Regions from separate parts of the Pseudomonas sp. App30 genome, predicted to be linked through region 3. Evidence: riboswitches for the same ligand, from Rfam matches in the RefSeq annotation. Region 3 holds a riboswitch; each other region holds the start of a gene.
What was found. A riboswitch is a leader RNA that binds a small molecule or an ion and turns the genes downstream of it on or off. The one in region 3 is predicted to bind cobalamin.
Positions count from the first base shown of each region.

Region 1: linked by a shared signal. The riboswitch ahead of RAM80_RS08490 (ABC transporter substrate-binding protein) and the one ahead of RAM80_RS14575 (CbtB domain-containing protein) in region 3 are both predicted to bind cobalamin.
Region 2: linked by a shared signal. The riboswitch ahead of cobW (cobalamin biosynthesis protein CobW) and the one ahead of RAM80_RS14575 (CbtB domain-containing protein) in region 3 are both predicted to bind cobalamin.

Region 1 is NZ_CP133165.1:1,855,496-1,861,101, reverse strand. Features, by position in the region: gene cobF (precorrin-6A synthase (deacetylating)) at 1-424, opposite strand, end outside; gene RAM80_RS08500 (ABC transporter ATP-binding protein) at 435-1,196, opposite strand; gene RAM80_RS08495 (FecCD family ABC transporter permease) at 1,193-2,221, opposite strand; gene RAM80_RS08490 (ABC transporter substrate-binding protein) at 2,221-3,243, opposite strand; adenosylcobalamin (AdoCbl) riboswitch at 3,287-3,369, opposite strand; gene RAM80_RS08485 (class I SAM-dependent methyltransferase) at 3,552-4,478, opposite strand; gene RAM80_RS08480 (DUF4142 domain-containing protein) at 4,562-5,056, opposite strand; gene RAM80_RS08475 (LysR family transcriptional regulator) at 5,244-5,606, shown strand, end outside.
Region 2 is NZ_CP133165.1:1,469,109-1,474,714, reverse strand. Features, by position in the region: gene RAM80_RS06555 (GlxA family transcriptional regulator) at 1-943, opposite strand, end outside; gene cobM (precorrin-4 C(11)-methyltransferase) at 1,060-1,812, opposite strand; gene RAM80_RS06545 (cobalamin biosynthesis protein) at 1,871-2,266, opposite strand; cobalamin riboswitch at 2,362-2,554, shown strand; gene cobW (cobalamin biosynthesis protein CobW) at 2,648-3,715, shown strand; gene cobN (cobaltochelatase subunit CobN) at 3,719-5,606, shown strand, end outside.
Region 3 is NZ_CP133165.1:3,127,350-3,132,955, forward strand. Features, by position in the region: gene RAM80_RS14565 (NAD-dependent epimerase/dehydratase family protein) at 1-285, opposite strand, end outside; gene RAM80_RS14570 (acyltransferase family protein) at 314-1,468, opposite strand; cobalamin riboswitch at 1,541-1,678, shown strand; gene RAM80_RS14575 (CbtB domain-containing protein) at 1,711-1,923, shown strand; gene RAM80_RS14580 (CbtA family protein) at 1,943-2,671, shown strand; gene RAM80_RS14585 (Lrp/AsnC family transcriptional regulator) at 2,945-3,406, shown strand; gene RAM80_RS14590 (flavin monoamine oxidase family protein) at 3,550-5,232, shown strand; gene RAM80_RS14595 (carbon-nitrogen hydrolase family protein) at 5,243-5,606, shown strand, end outside.

The DNA.
Region 1 (5,606 bases), 1.3 Mb from region 3:
CGGGTATCACCTGGTACTCGAACACCTCACGGCCGGCGGCCAGGATCGCCTGCAAAATCCGCAGGGTGCTGTCGTACAGGGCCGGGTCGCCCCACACCAGGATGCCCGCGCACTGGCCATCGGCGACTTCATCGGCGATTAGCCGTTCGATCAGCCGCTGCTTGTCGTCGTTGAGCTGCTGCACCGCACCCGCATAGCTGTCGCCGTCAGGCCCGCGCGGCGGGTTGTCGGCTTCCACCATGCGCCAGGGCCGCTCGGTGGCCAGGCGCGTGCACAGGTCACGGCGCAGGTCGTTGAGCCCGTGCTTGGCCGGGCCCTTGTCGAACAGCAGGAACACGTCGACGCGGTTCAGCGCCTTCAGCGCCTGCAAGGTCAGGTGGTCAGGGTTGCCGGCACCGATGCCGATGACCAGGACGGTTTTCATGGGCCATGCCTCAGGGCAGGTATTGAATGTGCGGGCGGCCATGGTGGGCGGAGGGGCTGACCACGCAGCGCACGCCGTAGACCTGGGCGACCCGCTCGGCGGTGAGGACCTGTTCCGGGCTGCCGCTGGCCACCACCCGGCCCTGTTGCAGCAGCACCAGGCGGTCGCAGAACATCGCGGCCAGGTTCAGGTCATGCAGGGCCATCACGCAGGTCACCGGCAGGCCCTGAATCAGTTGTAGCAGCTGCAGCTGGTGTTGGATATCCAGGTGATTGGTGGGCTCGTCCAGCAGCAGTTCGCTGGGGCCCTGGGCCAGGGCACGGGCGATCTGCGTGCGCTGGCGTTCGCCCCCCGACAGGCTGTGCCAGCTGCGCAGCCGCAGGGCGCCCAGGCCGGTGCGCGCCAGGGCCTGCTCGACGATGGCCTGGTCTTCCTGGGTCCAGGCCGACAACGCGCCGCGGTGCGGGGTGCGGCCCAGGCGCACGATGTCCTGCACGCGAATGTCCACCTCGGTGCCGGCGTGCTGTTCCACCAGCGCCACGCGCCGGGCCACGGCCTTGCGCGGCCATTGCGCCAGTGGGCGGCCGTCGAGGCTGACGCTGCCCTGGCTGGGCGTGCGCAGGCCGGCCAGCAGGCGCAGCAGGGTCGATTTGCCGGAGCCGTTGGGGCCAATCAGGCCCAGGGTGCCCTGGGCGGGCAGATCCAGGCTGATGCCGTCGATGATCACCTGGCCGTCGACGCTCCAGCCGACGTTGTCGGCGCGCAGGCTCATGGCGCCGCCCGGTTGCGGTAGAGCAGGGCGGCGAACACCGGCGCGCCGACCAGGGCGGTGACCACGCCAATGGGCAGCACCTGGCCGGGCACGATCAACCGTGAGGCGATGTCGGCCAGCACCATGAAGTTGGCGCCGATCAGCACGCAGGCCAGCAGCAGCCGCACGTGCCGCGGGCCTACCAGCAGGCGGGCGATGTGCGGCACCACCAGGCCGACGAAACCCACGGCGCCGACGATGCTCACCAGGGTGGCGGTGATCAGCGCCGTCACTCCGAACAGCAACCAGCGCAGGCCCGCCACCGGCACGCCGAGGCTGGCGGCGGCGTCGTCGCCGAAAACGAAGGCATCCAGGGTGCGCGCGCAGTACAGGCACACCAGCAGGCCGGCGCCCACCACCGCAGCGGCCAAGCCGACGTCCGCCCAGCGCACGCCGCCCAGGCTGCCCAGCAGCCAGAACATCACGCTGCGCGCCTGTTCGGCGTTGGCCGAGGTGGAGACGATCCAGGCGGTCAGGGCGTTGAACAGCTGCGCGCCGGCCACGCCGGCCAGTATCACCTGGGCCGGGCCGCCGCGGATGCCGGTGGCCAGCAGCACCACCAGGCCGAACGCCAGCGCGGCGCCGAGGAAAGCCCCCAGGGATATGCCGATCAAGCCGCCGCCCAGGCCCAGCAGCATCACCAGCACCGCGCCGGTGGAGGCGCCGGCGCTGATGCCCAGCACGTACGGATCGGCCAGGGCGTTGCGCAGCAGCGCCTGCAACACCGCGCCGCACAGCGACAGGCCAGCGCCGCAGCAGGCGGCCACCAGCGCGCGGCTCAGGCGGTATTCCCAGATGATGCCCTGCTGGATCCGCGGCACCTCATAGGCACCCAGCCCCAGGCCGTTGAGCAGCGCCTTGAGGGTCACGGCCAGGGGAATGTCCAGCTCACCCAGGGACACCGCCAGGGCAATCGACAGGCCCAGGCTGAGTAGCGCCAGCAGAGCCAGCGCCCAACGGCGGAGGCCGGAACTTTCCAGTCGCATCAAGGCGCCTTGCCCGTGTCGGCCAGGCCCTTGGCGATCTGTTCGATGGCGTCGACCACGCCCATGGACGGGTTCAGGGTGTTGGCGTCGACCACGATCAGGCGGCCGTTGCGCACCGCCTTGAGTTCGCGGGTCACCGGGTCGTTGCGCAGGAAGGCCAGCTTCTTCTCGACGTCGTCGGCGGGGTAGAGGCGGCGCTGCATGCGCGCCAGCACGATCACGTCGGGGTCACGGGCGGCAATGCTCTCCCAGCTCACCCCGGGCCATTCCTCATCGCTGTCGATGACGTTGCGCAGGCCCAGCACCTGGGAGATATAGCCCGGCGCACCGTGCTTGCCGGCCACCCACGGGTCGCCTTCCAGGCGCGTGCTGGAGAACCAGTACAGCACCGACAGCGGTGGGTGCGCGGTGGCGTTGGCCAGTTTCACGGCGGCCGCCACGCGTGCATGCAGGTGTGCGCTGAGGGCCTGGCCGGCGGCGGGCACGTCGAAGATGGTCGCCAGTTCGCTGATTTCCTTGTCCACCAGGGCCAGGGAATACAGCTGGCTGCGGCTGCCATCGGCGTTGGAGGTGGCGGTCACGCCCTTGCCGTCGCAGTCGCTGGGCGACACGTAGGAGGGGATACCCAGCTTCAGCAACTGCTCGGGCGTCGCCACCTCGCCCTGGGGGCCGATGTGGTAGGTGTACTGCGCCACGACGATGTCCGGCGCGGTCTTGGCCACGGCCTCGAAGCTGGGGGCGTTGTCGGCCAGGCGCGGCACCTTGGCGCCGGCGGCCGCCAGCGACGGCGGCAGCGGCCCGAACCACACGCCGGTGCCGACCATGCGCGGGCCCAGGCCCAGGGACAGCAGCAATTCAGTGCTGGCCTGGCCCAGGCTGACCGCCCGTTGTGGTGGGGCGTCGATGCGCACGCTGTGGCCGCAGTTCTGCACGGTCAGCGGGTAGTGGCTGGCCGGCGCGGCGGCTACGGCTGAGGCGGCGGATAAAGACAGGCAGGCAAAGGCAAGGCGGCGTAACAGCATGCAGCGGCTCCCGGGATGGCGCGTCCGTTGGGCGAAAGAAATGGCGTGCAGCAAGGTCTGGCTTTCGGGAGGCCCGAACACAGTGGCGCGACCGCGCCGGAGTTGCACCGGCTTCCTGCTGCACGCATGAAAAAGCCCGCAGAGGGTAAGTGGCATTGCCCAAGAGAGCAACCTGCCGTTCACCTTCCCAGGGGCAAACGCTGTAGCCGCTGCCGCCAGGCTGCGCTGGCCCTGGCGTACGCTGGAGATTTTCAGCGTGGGCAAGGGCCAGCGCAGCCTGCGGCAGCGGCTACGCAGTCATGCGGGGTTCATGCGCTGGTAAATGCCAGCGCCTTGAGGCCGCCTTCGGCCTCGGCGTCGGGGAATTCCGGCGGGTTTTCCAGCCGGTGCTGGAAGGTCAGCTGCGGCGCTTCCTCGGCCATGCTCTGGATCAGGAAGTCGGAGCCAATGGCCGGGTCATTGACGCAGGCCAGCACCACGCCCTGTTCGGTCAGCAGCTCGGGCAGCTTGCGCAGCACCTTGCGGTAGTCCTGGGTGAGCACGAAGCTGCCGCGCTGGAACGACGGCGGGTCGATGATCACCAGGTCATAGGGGCCGCCACGCTTGACCTTGCCCCACGATTTGAACAGCTCGTGGCCCAGGAAGCTCACGCGGTCCAGGTCGTGGCCGTTCAGGCGGTGGTTGTCACGGCCGCGGCTCAGGGCGGCGCGGGCCATGTCCAGGTTCACCACGTGCTCGGCGCCGCCGGCGATGGCCGTCAGCGAGAAGCCGCAGGTGTAGGCGAACAGATTCAGCACGCGCTTGCCGGCGGCGTGCTCGCGCACCCATTGGCGGCCGTAGCGCATGTCCAGGAACAGCCCGATGTTCTGCTTGCGGCCCAGGTCCAGCTGGTAGCGCAGGCCGTCCTCGTCGATGAACCATTGCTCCACCGGCTCGCCCAGCAGCCATTCGGCGGCGCTGTCGGGCAGGTAGCGGTGCTGCAGGATCAGGCTGTGCACCTGTGGGGTGGCCTGGGCCAGTGCCAGCAGCAGCGGCTTCAGCGCAGCCAGCTCGTCGGCGGCGGGTTCGCGGAACAGCGACACCAGCAGCACACCTTGCAGCCAGTCCACGGTGATCTGCTCCAGGCCCGGCCAGCAGCGGCCGCGGCCGTGGAACAAGCGGCGGGTTTCGGCAGGCGGGTGTTGCAGGGCGGTGCTGAGGTGTTGCTGCAATATAGCGAGGGCGTCGGCGTTCATGAAAGACTTTTGGCAGGGCATAAAGCGCCCATGGTAAACGCTGGCGCAGGGCCGTGGGAAATCCACGGCCGTGCGCGCCAGGATCACTGATGCTTGGCTTGCAGTTCCTTGGCCATTTTCAGGTGCTCCTGCAGCTTGGGCAGGGTCTGTTTGGCGAAGTCCTTGAGCTCGGCCTTGTCGGAGGATTCGACCTCTTTCTGGAACAGCTCGATGGTGTCTTCGTGGGCCTTCACCTGATTGGCGGCGTAGGCCTTGTCGAAGGACTCGTCGCGCATTTCGAGGATTTTCTTCTTCGCCTGGTCCATCAACGTGGCGTCGTCGGGCACCACCAGGTCCAGCTTGTGCGCCAGCGCCGCCAGCTTCTGGTTGGCCGCGCCGTGGTCCTTGATCATCATCTGGGCGAAGCTCTTCACGTCCGCCGAGCTGCTTTTCTGCAGCGCCAGCTTGCCAGCCTCGACTTCGGTGATGCCGCCTGCGGTGGCATCGGCGACAAAGGCGCTGGTGGCAGCGGCGAATGCGGGGCTTGCCAGCGCGCCGGTCAGGGCCAGCACAAGCGTGCCTGCTTTGAATGCGTCCATGGGAAATCTCCGTCGTTATTGTTCGGGAAGCGAGAGGGTGACGCCTCGCTCACTACAATTGATTGCCCGGCCACCGCGTTGGTGCTTGGGCGGCGACGAACGGTCTTTCGACTATGGTCCAGCATCAATCTTGCTCATTCATGCATTAAGCTGATCGGATAAATAAAATTCGGCATGAGTGACCGGGATGAGCATCAATTTCGACCTGAACGACCTGCAGGCCTTTCGCGCAGTGGTGGAGAAGGGCAGTTTTCGCAAGGCCGCCGAGGCCATCAGCATCTCCCAGCCGGCGCTGAGCCGGCGCATCGAAAAGCTGGAAAGCGCGCTCAACGTGCGGTTGTTCGACCGCACCACCCGCCGCGTCAACCTGACCATGGTCGGCCGTGCCTTCGCCCCCAGCGCCGAACGCCTGCTCAATGACCTGGACATCGCCCTGCTGGGCATCAGCGAAGTGGCCTCCACGCGCCTGGGCAACGTCACCGTGGCCTGCGTGCCGTCGGCCGCCTATTACTTCATGCCCAAGGTGGTGGCCCGCTACCACAAGCTTTAC
Region 2 (5,606 bases), 1.7 Mb from region 3:
CGCCGAAGCGCTCGGCGTAATCCTGCGGGCTGACGCCCAGGGCCTTGTGAAAGCTGCGGCGCATGCTCTCGGGGTGGCCGAAGCCGCACAGCCGCGCCACGCTCTGCACCGAGGCTTGGCCGCCTTGCAGCAGGGCGCGGGCTGATTCCAGGCGCACCTGCTCGACGTAGCGCGCCGGGGTGACCCCCAGTTCGGCCATGAACACCCGGTACAGGGTGCGCGGGGCCATGCACGCCCGTGCCGCCAGGGCTTCCAGCGACAGGTCGCCGCCCAGCTGCCCGGGTATCCACTCCAGCAGCGCGCCCAGGCGCGGCGCGCGGCAGGCCTGGGGCGCCAGGTGCGGGCTGAACTGCGCCTGGTCGCCGGGGCGCTTGAGGAACATCACCAGGCGCCGGGCCACGGCCAGGGCGATAGGCCGGCCGAGGTCGTCTTCCACCAGGGCCAGCGCCGAGGTAAAGCGCTGGCGGCTGGCGCGGCTGTAGGTGTGCAGGCGTTCGCCCTGTACATCGATGGCCGGGAAGGCCTTGAGCGCTTCCACGTCGGCCCAATGGGTGGTGGCGCGGTGGCCATCCAGCAGGCCGGCGTGGGCCAGGATCAGCGCGCCGGAGCACACCGAGCCCAGGCGTTGCACCTGCGCGGCGGCGCGGCTGAGCCAGGCCAGCAGCGGCTGGTTGGCGAATTGCGCCGCCTCGCCGCGCCCGCCGGGCACCAGCAGGGTGTCGAGGCTGGCGGGGTCGGTGTCGTGGTAGCGCTGCTCGGCATACAGGTTGAAACCTGCCGAGGTCGCCACCGGGCCGGCCTGTTCCCCCAGCATCAGCAGGGTGTAGGCGGGCGCCCGGCCCAGGCGCGCCAGCTCCTCGTTGGCCGAGGCGAACACCTGCATCGGCCCGGTGACGTCCAGGCTCATCACCTCGGGATAAATCAAACAGGCAATCCGGCGCATAAAAACTCCTGGCTCAATTCTCCGTAGCAGCGGCCACCTGTGGGAGCTGGCTTGCCAGCGAGCTTTTAGGGCCTCAACAGCTCGCTGGCAAGCCAGCTCCCACAGGGCTGCCGCTGCTACAGGGGTTGTCTGTAAAGGTGCGCGTGGCCGGCGCGGTAGAGCGCCGACTCGCCGAAACAGTCAGTGTCCAGCACCCGCCCGACGAGGATCAGCGCCGTGCGGCGGAAACCCTTCGCCGCTACCTTGGCTTCAATGTCCGCGAGGCTGCCGGTGACCCAGTCCTGGTCCGGCCAGCTGGCCTTGTGGATCACGGCGATGGGGCAGTCGGCACCATAGTGGGGCAGCAACTCCAGCACGATTTTCGACAAATGCTGCACGCCCAAATGAATGGCCATGGTCGCGCCGTGGCGCGCCAGGTCGTGCAGGGCTTCGCCTTCAGGCATCGGCGACTTGTCGGCATATCGGGTCAGGATCACCGTCTGCGACACCCCCGGCAGCGTCAGCTCGGCGCCCAGCAGGGCTGCGCAGGCGGCAGTGGCGGTGACGCCAGGGATGATTTCGAAGGGAATGCCGCGTGCGCGCAGGCAACGGATCTGCTCGCCGATGGCGCCATACAGGCTCGGGTCGCCCGAATGCACCCGCGCCACATTCTGGCCGCGGGCGTGGGCGGCGGCCAGCAGGTCGATGATCTGCTCCAGGTGCAGCTCGGCGCTGTTGACCACCTGTTCGGCCTGGTGGCCTTCGAGCACGGCGGCGGGAACCAGGGAGCCGGCGTAGATTATCACCGGGCACTGGCGGATCAGCCGCTGGCCCTTGACGGTGATCAGTTCCGGGTCGCCGGGGCCGGCGCCGATGAAGTAGACGGTCATGTGCAAATCCTGAAGAAAACGAATGCTGCTTGAGCGAAATTCAAGTGCGAGGCGGTGATTATCCGGGAATCGGGCCCGCTTGTGCCAACGCCAGGGTGGCTTTGGCGTTCTTTTGCCGGCTGACGCGCAGCTGGCTGCCGGCCCCGGCCAGCGCCAGCGCGGCGCTTTCGGCCACGCCGTGGCAGCCGGTGTGGCTGAAGGCGACGGCGGAGCGGTGGGTCAGCCGGGGCTCGAAAGGCGCGAGCTGCGCGGCGCTGAAAAGCGTCAATGGCACGTCCAGCGCCTGCGCCAGTTCCAGCAGCCCGGCCTCGTCGGCCTTCAGGTCAATGCTCGCCACGCCCGTCACGTCGCCGCGGCTCAGGCCGTGGTGGGCGAGGGTGGTGTCGAGCAGGTCGGCCAGCACGCTGGCGGGGCAGCCGCGCTGGCAGCCGAAGCCGGCGTAGAGGTCAGGCATGGGAGGCGTCCGCACATTGCAAGCCACCACTATACCCGTAGCCGCTGCCGCAGGTAGCGGCTACGGGGCGATGTTGACCTTGCCCCCCACACTGCGTAGCCTTGCACCTTCGAGGTTCTCCGCCACGCGGAGCCAAGATGGGAATGCGGTCCAAGCCGCAGCTGCCCCCGCAACTGTAAGCGGTGCGCGCCCCGGCAATGCCACTGCGTTCCACGCGGGAAGGCGCCAGGGTCGGCTTTCTAGCCCACGCCGCAAGCCAGGAGACCTGCCTCGACAGACTTCCACTACAACCGGGCGGGGTGATCCGGTGGCGAATGCACCCGCGTGCCCGGCACCCGCGGTTCTCGTCCCGTTTGCCCGCCATATTGCCAAGGGCATCCGATGAAAACACTGGCCAAGCTTCCCGTCACCATCGTCACCGGCTTCCTGGGCTCGGGCAAGACTACCTTGCTGCGCCACATGCTGGACAACGCCCAGGGCCGCCGCATCGCGGTCATCGTCAACGAGTTCGGCGAGCTTGGCATCGACGGCGAAATCCTCAAGCAGTGCACCATCGGCTGCACCGAGGAAGAGGCCACCGGCCGCGTCTACGAACTGGCCAACGGCTGCCTGTGCTGCACCGTGCAGGAAGAATTCTTCCCGGTGATGCGCGAACTGGTGGCCCGCCGTGGCGACCTCGACCACATCCTCATCGAGACCAGCGGCCTGGCCCTGCCAAAACCGCTGGTGCAAGCCTTCCAGTGGCCGGAAATCCGCAGCGCCTGCACCGTCGACGCGGTGATCACCGTGGTCGACAGCCCGGCCGTGGCCGCCGGCACCTTCGCCGCCTTCCCGGACCAGGTCGACGCCCAGCGCAAGCTGGACCCCAACCTGGACCACGAATCGCCGCTGCACGAGCTGTTCGCCGACCAACTGGCCAGCGCCGACCTGGTGATCCTCAACAAGGCCGACCTGATCGAGCCCGAGGCCCTGGCCGCCGTGCGCCGCGAAGTGGCCGAGGAACTGCCGCCGGCGGTCAAGGTCATCGAAGCCAGCAGCGGCCGCCTGCCGCTGGACGTGCTGCTGGGCCTGGGCGCCGAGTCGGAAGAGCACATCGACGGCCGCCTGACCCACCACGATCATCACCACGACGACGATGATCACGACGACCACGACCACGATGCCTTCGACTCCATCTCCATCGAGCTGCCCGAAGCGCCGGAAGCCCAGCTGCTCGACGCCCTGACCACCCTGGTGGTCAAGCACGGCATCCTGCGGGTCAAGGGCTTCGCGGCCATTCCGGGCAAGCCGATGCGCCTGCTGATCCAGGGCGTGGGCACCCGTTTCGACAAGCACTTCGACCGCGCCTGGCGCGCCGAAGAAGCGCGTAGCACGCGCCTGGTGCTGATCGGCCAGGAGCTGGACGCGGCCCTGCTGGAAAGCCAGCTGCGCGCTGCCCTGAACGGTTAAGCCATGCACCTGCTGAGAACCCAGCCCGGCGGTTTCGTGCCGGACGACAGCATCGCCGACCTGGGCCAGACACCGGCCGAGCTGGTGATTCTCTGCAGCGGTGACTCGCACCTGGCGCTGCTGGCCGAGGCCGCCCGGCAACTGCCGGACGACTTCCCCAGCCTGCGCCTGGCCAACCCCATGCAGGTACAGAACCACGCCTCCGTGGACCTGTACGTGGACGAGGTGTTGCGCCACGCCAAGGTCATCCTGATTTCCCTGCACGGCGGCATCGGCTACTGGCGCTACGGCGTCGAGCAGCTGGTGGCGCTGGCGGAACGCGGCGTGCAACTGATCCTGGTGCCCGGCGACGACCGCCCCGACCCCGAGCTCAGTGACCTGGGCACCGTGGGCCGCGAGGTGGGCGAACGCCTGTGGCACTTCCTGCGCCAGGGCGGCATGGGCAACGCGTTGTCGTTGTTCAACTGCCTGGCCAGCCAGTTTCTCGGTCGCGACTACGCTTGGGCAGAACCCCAGGCGCTGCCGCGCACCGCCATCTATCATCCGGCCCACCATGATGCCAGCCTGGCCCAGTGGCAGGCCGACTGGCAACCCGGCCAGGCCGTGGTGCCGCTGATTTTCTACCGCTCGCACCTGCAGGCGGCCAACACCGGTTTCGTCGACGTGTTCTGCCAGCGCCTGCTGGCGGCCGGCCTGAACCCGCTGCCCATGGCCGTGGCCAGCCTCAAGGAGGCCGGCTGCCTGAGCCAGGTGCAGGCTTGGATGGACGAAGTCGGCGCGGCGGTGATCCTCAACACCACCGGCTTTGCCCAGTCCAGCCCGGAAGCGCCGCACCTGCGGCCGTTCCGCCGCGACATCCCGGTGATCCAGGCCATCTGCGCCCAGGACAACCAACCCGGCTGGGAGGCCAGCGAGCAGGGCCTGGGCCCGCGCGACCTGGCCATGCACATCGCCCTGCCGGAGCTGGACGGGCGCATCATCAGCCGCCCCATCAGCTTCAAGGACCTGGCCTGGCGCAGCGAGCGCAGCCAGTCCGACGTGGTCTGCTACCGCGCGCACCCCGAGCGCATGGATTTCGTCGCCGAACTGGCGCGGCGCTGGGCCGAGCTGGCGCGCCTGCCCAACGGCCAGAAGCGCATCGCGCTGATTCTGGCCAACTACCCGACCCGCGACGGCCGCATCGGCAACGGCGTGGGCCTGGACACCCCGGCGGCGGCGCTGAACATCCTGCGTGCCCTGCACGTCGAGGGCTACCCAGTGCAGGGCCTGCCCGCCAGCGGCACGGCGCTGATCCAGCAGTTGCTGGGTGGCGTCAGCAACGACCTCGACAGCCTCGACCTGCGCCCCTGCGCCCAGAGCATGGCCATGGACGACTACCTGGCGGCGTTCGCGCGCCTGCCGCTGGCCAACCAGCAGGCGGTGCGCGAGCGTTGGGGCGAGCCAAGCGCCGACCCCATGTGCCGCAGCGGCCGCATGATGGTCGCCGGCCTGCGCTTTGGCCTGACCTTCGTCGGCATCCAGCCGGCTCGTGGCTACCAGCTGGACCCCAGCGCCGTGTACCACGACCCCGACCTGGTGCCGCCCCACGGCTACCTGGCGTTCTATTTCTGGCTGCGCCACGCCTATGGCGCCGACGCCGTGGTGCACGTGGGCAAGCACGGCAACCTGGAGTGGCTGCCGGGCAAGGGCGTGGGCCTGTCCGAGCACTGCTGGCCGGACGCGCTGCTGGGGCCGATGCCCAACGTCTACCCGTTCATCGTCAATGACCCGGGCGAGGGCGCCCAGGCCAAGCGCCGCACCCAGGCGGTGATCATCGACCACCTGATGCCACCGCTGACCCGTGCCGAAACCTATGGCCCGCTGCGCGACCTGGAGCGCCTGGCCGACGAAT
Region 3 (5,606 bases):
GGCCAGGGTGCCTTCGAGGTTGGTGCGGCGGTATTCGGCCAACGGGTCGGGACTGGTGTCGCCCTGCAAGTTGAGGCGCGCGGCGATGTGCACCACCACCTCGATGCCCTGCAAGGCGCCGGACCAGTCGGTTGCAGCGGCGATATCACCCACGGCAACCAGCGGCACGGGCCCTGCGCCCGCCGAACGGCTGGTGCCCAGCACCTGGTTGTCGTGCTGCGCTGCCAAGGCCTCGCAGACCGCCTGGCCGAGGAAGCCGGTGGCCCCCGTGACGAGTATGTTCATGGCGCTCCTGAAACCTGTTGATTGAATATCATGCTCCTCGTTCCTGCACGCCCACCTCGGTAGCGCCCTTGCTGGGGGCCCGCTGCGCCAACCGAGCGCCCAGTTGCTGGCCCTTCAGCTCCACGTAGCGATAGGTGAGCATGGCCAGCCCTACCACCATCAGCAGCACCGCCACTGCCAGCAGGTTGTTGAGCAACACGCTGCCGGTGTCCACGTAGCGCTTGGGGCCAATGGACGGTGCGAACGGCGTGCCGGTGAGCTTCTGCAGCACCATGAAGCAGGACACCACGCAGAACCACACTGCCGCGTGGGTCATGTAGATGGAGTAGGAAACCTTGCCGATCAAATGAAAGACCCGGCCCTGCAACAGTCGGGAAACGGCACCACCGTCAAACGCATAGACAACCACCACCGCGCAGAACAGCACGCGGGCCAGCGGCATTTTGTTGTCCAGGCTGGAGATGAGTAACGCCACCACCAAGGCCACGGACAGCAGCTCAAGGCCGGTGAAGCAGGCGAAACCGGCGCGGATCCGCGTGCTCAGCCGGCGGTAGGCCATGTAGGCCAACGCCCCTCCGAAGAAGCACAACAGCCCACGCAGGGCCTTTGGCGTCAGCCCGCCCAGTTCCAGGTACAGCGCCAGTGCGGCCAGCGCGGCGATGGCTGCCCAGCCCCACAGCCGCGCGCTGCCACGCAGCAACAACGCCGCCAGGAACACCATGTACATGTAGTACTCGACGCTGATGCTCCAGGCCGGATAGTTGAACGACAGCGCTTCGGTAAAGCCGGTCCACGACTGGACCAGCAGGGCGTTGGGCAGTATTTCCGAGAGCGCGGTGGCCCCGCTGAACGGCTTCGAGTTGAACGCGAGCCCCTTGCGCCAGGCAATCGCCTTGCCCACCTCCAGCGCAATGAACACTAGCAGCATCACCCAGTGCAGCGGGAACAGGCGCAACGAGCGCGTGATGAAGAAACGGCTGAAGTCCACGCGCTCCTTGCTGCCGTAGGCGTGGGCCAGCACAAAGCCGCTAAGCACGAAGAAAAACTCCACGAACAGGTCGGCGTTGCGGAAAAACGCCAGCTCGGTGAAGCTGCCCGGCAAGCCGATGTGGTACGTCACCACCGCCAGCGCGAACAGGCCGCGAAAGCTGTCCAGCGCCTGGAACCTGTTTGCGCCTTGCATGGCTGCGCCCCATGTGGAACCTGCAAGCCAAGCGTAGCCGCTCAGGCCTGCCTCGCGCGGCCAATCTTCACGACGTTCATCGGGCAAAGAGGTACACTTACCCGGCTGTATCAATGTGTTTCGAAAAAAGAAGACGGTCAAAAACCGCCGCGGTCGCGCCACTGTAGTCGGCACCTTGCCGTAAGCCAGACCTTTTTTCGACCTATCCACCGTAACCGGGACGCGTAATCCCTGAGGTAATCATGGCCTATAGCACTACTTCGCAAACCGACATCTCGATCCCGACCATTCCCCTGAGCGAAATCCTGCCGTGGGCGATTTTCGGCGGCCTGCTGCTGATGCTGGCAATCTACTTCGTTGGCGCAGAACAAGGTGCCACCGCGCTGTTCAAGGGCATGTACGTCCACGAGTTCGTGCACGACGGTCGCCACCTGCTGGGCTTCCCCTGCCACTGATCCCTTCGAGGTGTTTCACATGACTGGTCGTTTACTCGTCAGGGGCATGCTCGTCGGTCTGTTGGCCGGCATCCTCGCCTTCGGTTTTGCAAAAATATTCGGTGAACCCCAGGTTGACCGTGCCATCGCCTTCGAAGAAGGCATGGCGCACATGCACGGCGACGCCGAGGAACCCGAGCTGGTCAGCCGCGAGGTGCAGAGCACCTTCGGCCTGCTGACCGGCGTGGTGGCCTACAGCGTTTCCCTGGGCGGCATCTTCGCCCTGGTGTTCGCCTACTCGCTGGGCCGCATCGGCAAGGTCGGCCCGCGTGGCCTGTCGGCGCTGCTGGCCCTGGCGGCCTTCGTGGTGCTGATCCTGGTGCCGGAAATCAAATACCCGGCCAACCCGCCGTCGGTAGGCAACCCCGACACCATCGGGCTGCGCACCCAGGTGTTCTTCATGATGCTGCTGGTATCGGTGGTGGCCGCGGTCATCGCCGTCAACGCCGCGCGCAAGGTCATCGCCACCTCTGGCGTGTGGGCTGGCGCCATCGCCGGCGTGGCCCTGTACCTGGTGATCATGGCCGTGGCCGGTGCGCTGTTCCCCACCATCAACGAAGTGCCGGCGAACTTCTCGGCCGACGTGCTGTGGAAATTCCGCACCTCGTCGCTGGGCATCCAGCTGGTGCTGTGGACCACCGTCGGCCTGGTGTTCGGGCCGGTGGCGGAGCGGTTGCTGCAACCCAAGGCGCGCTTTGCCCACGCCTGATCCACGCTGCTCGAAGAGAACCGCGCTCCGGCGCGGTTTTTTTATGCCTGCAGTCTCGCCCGGCTACCTCCCCGTAGCCGCTGCCGCAGGCTGCGCCGGCCCTAAGCCTCGACGCAAGCTCTCCAGCGTACGACATGGCCAGCGCAGCCTGCCGGCAGCGGCTACGGAGTGCAATCTGGACAGTGAGCCGATTAGCTGACTTAATCGGCTCACAAAATGAGCCGATTAGGGCGTCATTCAAGCCAGTATGGATGGCATATCCGCCACTACAACATGACCGACCTGCGCACCCTCCCCCTCGACGAAATCGACCGCAAGCTGATCGCCGCCCTGCAGATCAACGCCCGCGAAAGCGTGGCCGTGCTCGCTCGCCAGCTGGGCATCGCCCGCACCACGGTGACCTCGCGCCTGGCGCGCCTGGAGAAAGGCAAGGTCATCACCGGCTACGGCGTGCGCCTGGGCCAGCGCCTGGCCGACGGCGGCCTGCAGGCCTACGTGGGCATCACCGTGCAGCCGCGCTCGGGCAAGGAAGTGGTGCGCCGCCTCAGCGCCATGGGCCAGGTGCAACAGCTGTGCGCGGTGAGCGGCGAGTTCGACTACGTGGCCTGGCTGCGCACCGACTCGCCGGAGCAACTGGATCAATTGCTCGATCAGATCGGCAGCGTCGACGGGGTGGAAAAAACCACTACGTCGATCATTCTCAGCAGCAAGGTCGACCGCGGGCAACCAGTCTGATCAAGGGTTTCGTCATATTGCAGCGAAACACGTCATTACGACGACACTCTGCGCCTTAATTACGACACGACCGCTCCCTAAAATGGCTGGCATCCCTTTCCTATACTGAAAGATCCGCTCAGTAGCCGCCCATAAGGTCGACCATGACTCAGCACAACCGCCACCCCGCCGACGGCAAGAAGCCGATCACCATCTTCGGCCCGGACTTTCCCTTCGCCTTCGACGACTGGATCGAGCACCCGGCCGGCCTGGGTGTGATTCCCGCCGAGCACCACGGCGCCGAGGTGGCCATTGTCGGGGCGGGCATCGCCGGGCTGGTGGCGGCGTACGAATTGATGAAGCTGGGCCTCAAGCCGGTGCTGTACGAAGCCTCGAAAATGGGCGGCCGGCTGCGCTCGCAAACGTTCGAGGGCACCCAGGGCATCGTTGCCGAGCTGGGTGGCATGCGCTTCCCGGTGTCCTCCACGGCGTTCTACCACTACGTGGACAAGCTGGGGCTGGAAACCCGTCCGTTCCCCAACCCGCTGACCGCCGCCTCCGGCAGCACCGTCATCGACCTCGAGGGCCAGACCCACTACGCCCGCAGCATCGCCGACCTGCCGGCGCTGTTCCAGGAGGTCGCCGACGCCTGGGCCGACGCCCTGGAGGCCGGCTCGCAGTTCAGCGAGATCCAGCAGGCCATCCGCGACCGCGACGTGCCGCGCCTGAAAAGCCTGTGGAACACCCTGGTACCGCTGTGGGACGACCGCACCTTCTACGATTTCGTCGCCACCTCCAAGGCGTTCGCCAAGCTGTCCTTCCACCACCGCGAGGTGTTCGGCCAGGTGGGCTTCGGCACCGGCGGCTGGGACTCCGACTTCCCCAACTCGATGCTGGAAATCTTCCGCGTGGTGATGACCAACTGCGACGACCACCAGCACCTGGTGGTGGGTGGCGTCGAGCAGGTGCCCCTGGGCATCTGGCGCCATGTGCCGGAAAAATGCGCGCACTGGCCCGCCGGTACCAGCCTCAGCTCGTTGCACCACGGCGCGCCACGCTCGGGGGTGAAGAAGATTGCCCGCGACCCGGACGGCCGCTTCGCCGTCACCGATAACTGGGGCGACACCCGCCATTACGCCGCAGTGCTTGCCACCTGCCAGAGCTGGCTGCTGACCACGCAGATCGAGTGCGAGGAGTCGCTGTTCTCGCAGAAGATGTGGATGGCCCTGGACCGCACCCGCTACATGCAGGCGTCAAAGACCTTCGTGATGGTCGACCGGCCGTTCTGGAAGGACAAGCACCCGGAGACCGGCCGCGACCTGATGAGCATGACCCTGACCGACCGCCTCACCCGCGGCACCTACCTGTTCGACCACGGCGACGACAAGCCGGGGGTGATCTGCCTGTCGTACTCGTGGATGAGCGATGCGCTGAAGATGCTCCCGCACCCGGTGGAAAAACGCGTGAAGCTGGCGCTGGACGCCCTGAAGAAAATCTACCCTGACGTCGACATCGCCGGGCATATCATCGGCGACCCCATCACCGTCTCCTGGGAAGCCGACCCGCACTTCCTCGGCGCGTTCAAGGGCGCGCTGCCCGGCCACTACCGCTACAACCAGCGTATGTACGCGCACTTCATGCAGCAGGATATGGCGGACGAGCACCGGGGCATTTTCATCGCCGGCGACGACGTGTCCTGGACCCCGGCGTGGGTGGAAGGCGCGGTGCAGACTTCGCTCAATGCGGTGTGGGGCATCATGAAACACTTCGGCGGCCACTGCCACGCGGACAATCCGGGGCCGGGCGACGTATTCAATGAAATCGGCCCCATCGTCCTCGCCGAATAAGGAGCGCCCCATGCATGTAGCCTTGTGCCAATGCACGCCGCAGCCGCTGGCCGTGATCGACAACCTGGCCCGCCTGCAGGCCCAGGTGCGCGCCGCCAAGGCACTGGGCGTGCAACTGCTGGTGTTCCCGGAGATGTTCCTGACCGGCTACGACATCGGCGTGGCCGCGGTGCAACGCCTGGCTGAAGCTGCCAACGGACCGTCGGCCCATGTGATCGCTGGCATCGCCGAGGCACATGGCATGGCCATCGCCTACGGCTACCCGGAGCGTGGCGCCGATGGCCAGCTGTACAACAGCGTGCAGTTGTTCGACGGGCGCGGCAACAGCCGGCTCAATTACCGCAAGACCCACCTGTTCGGTGAACTCGACCGTG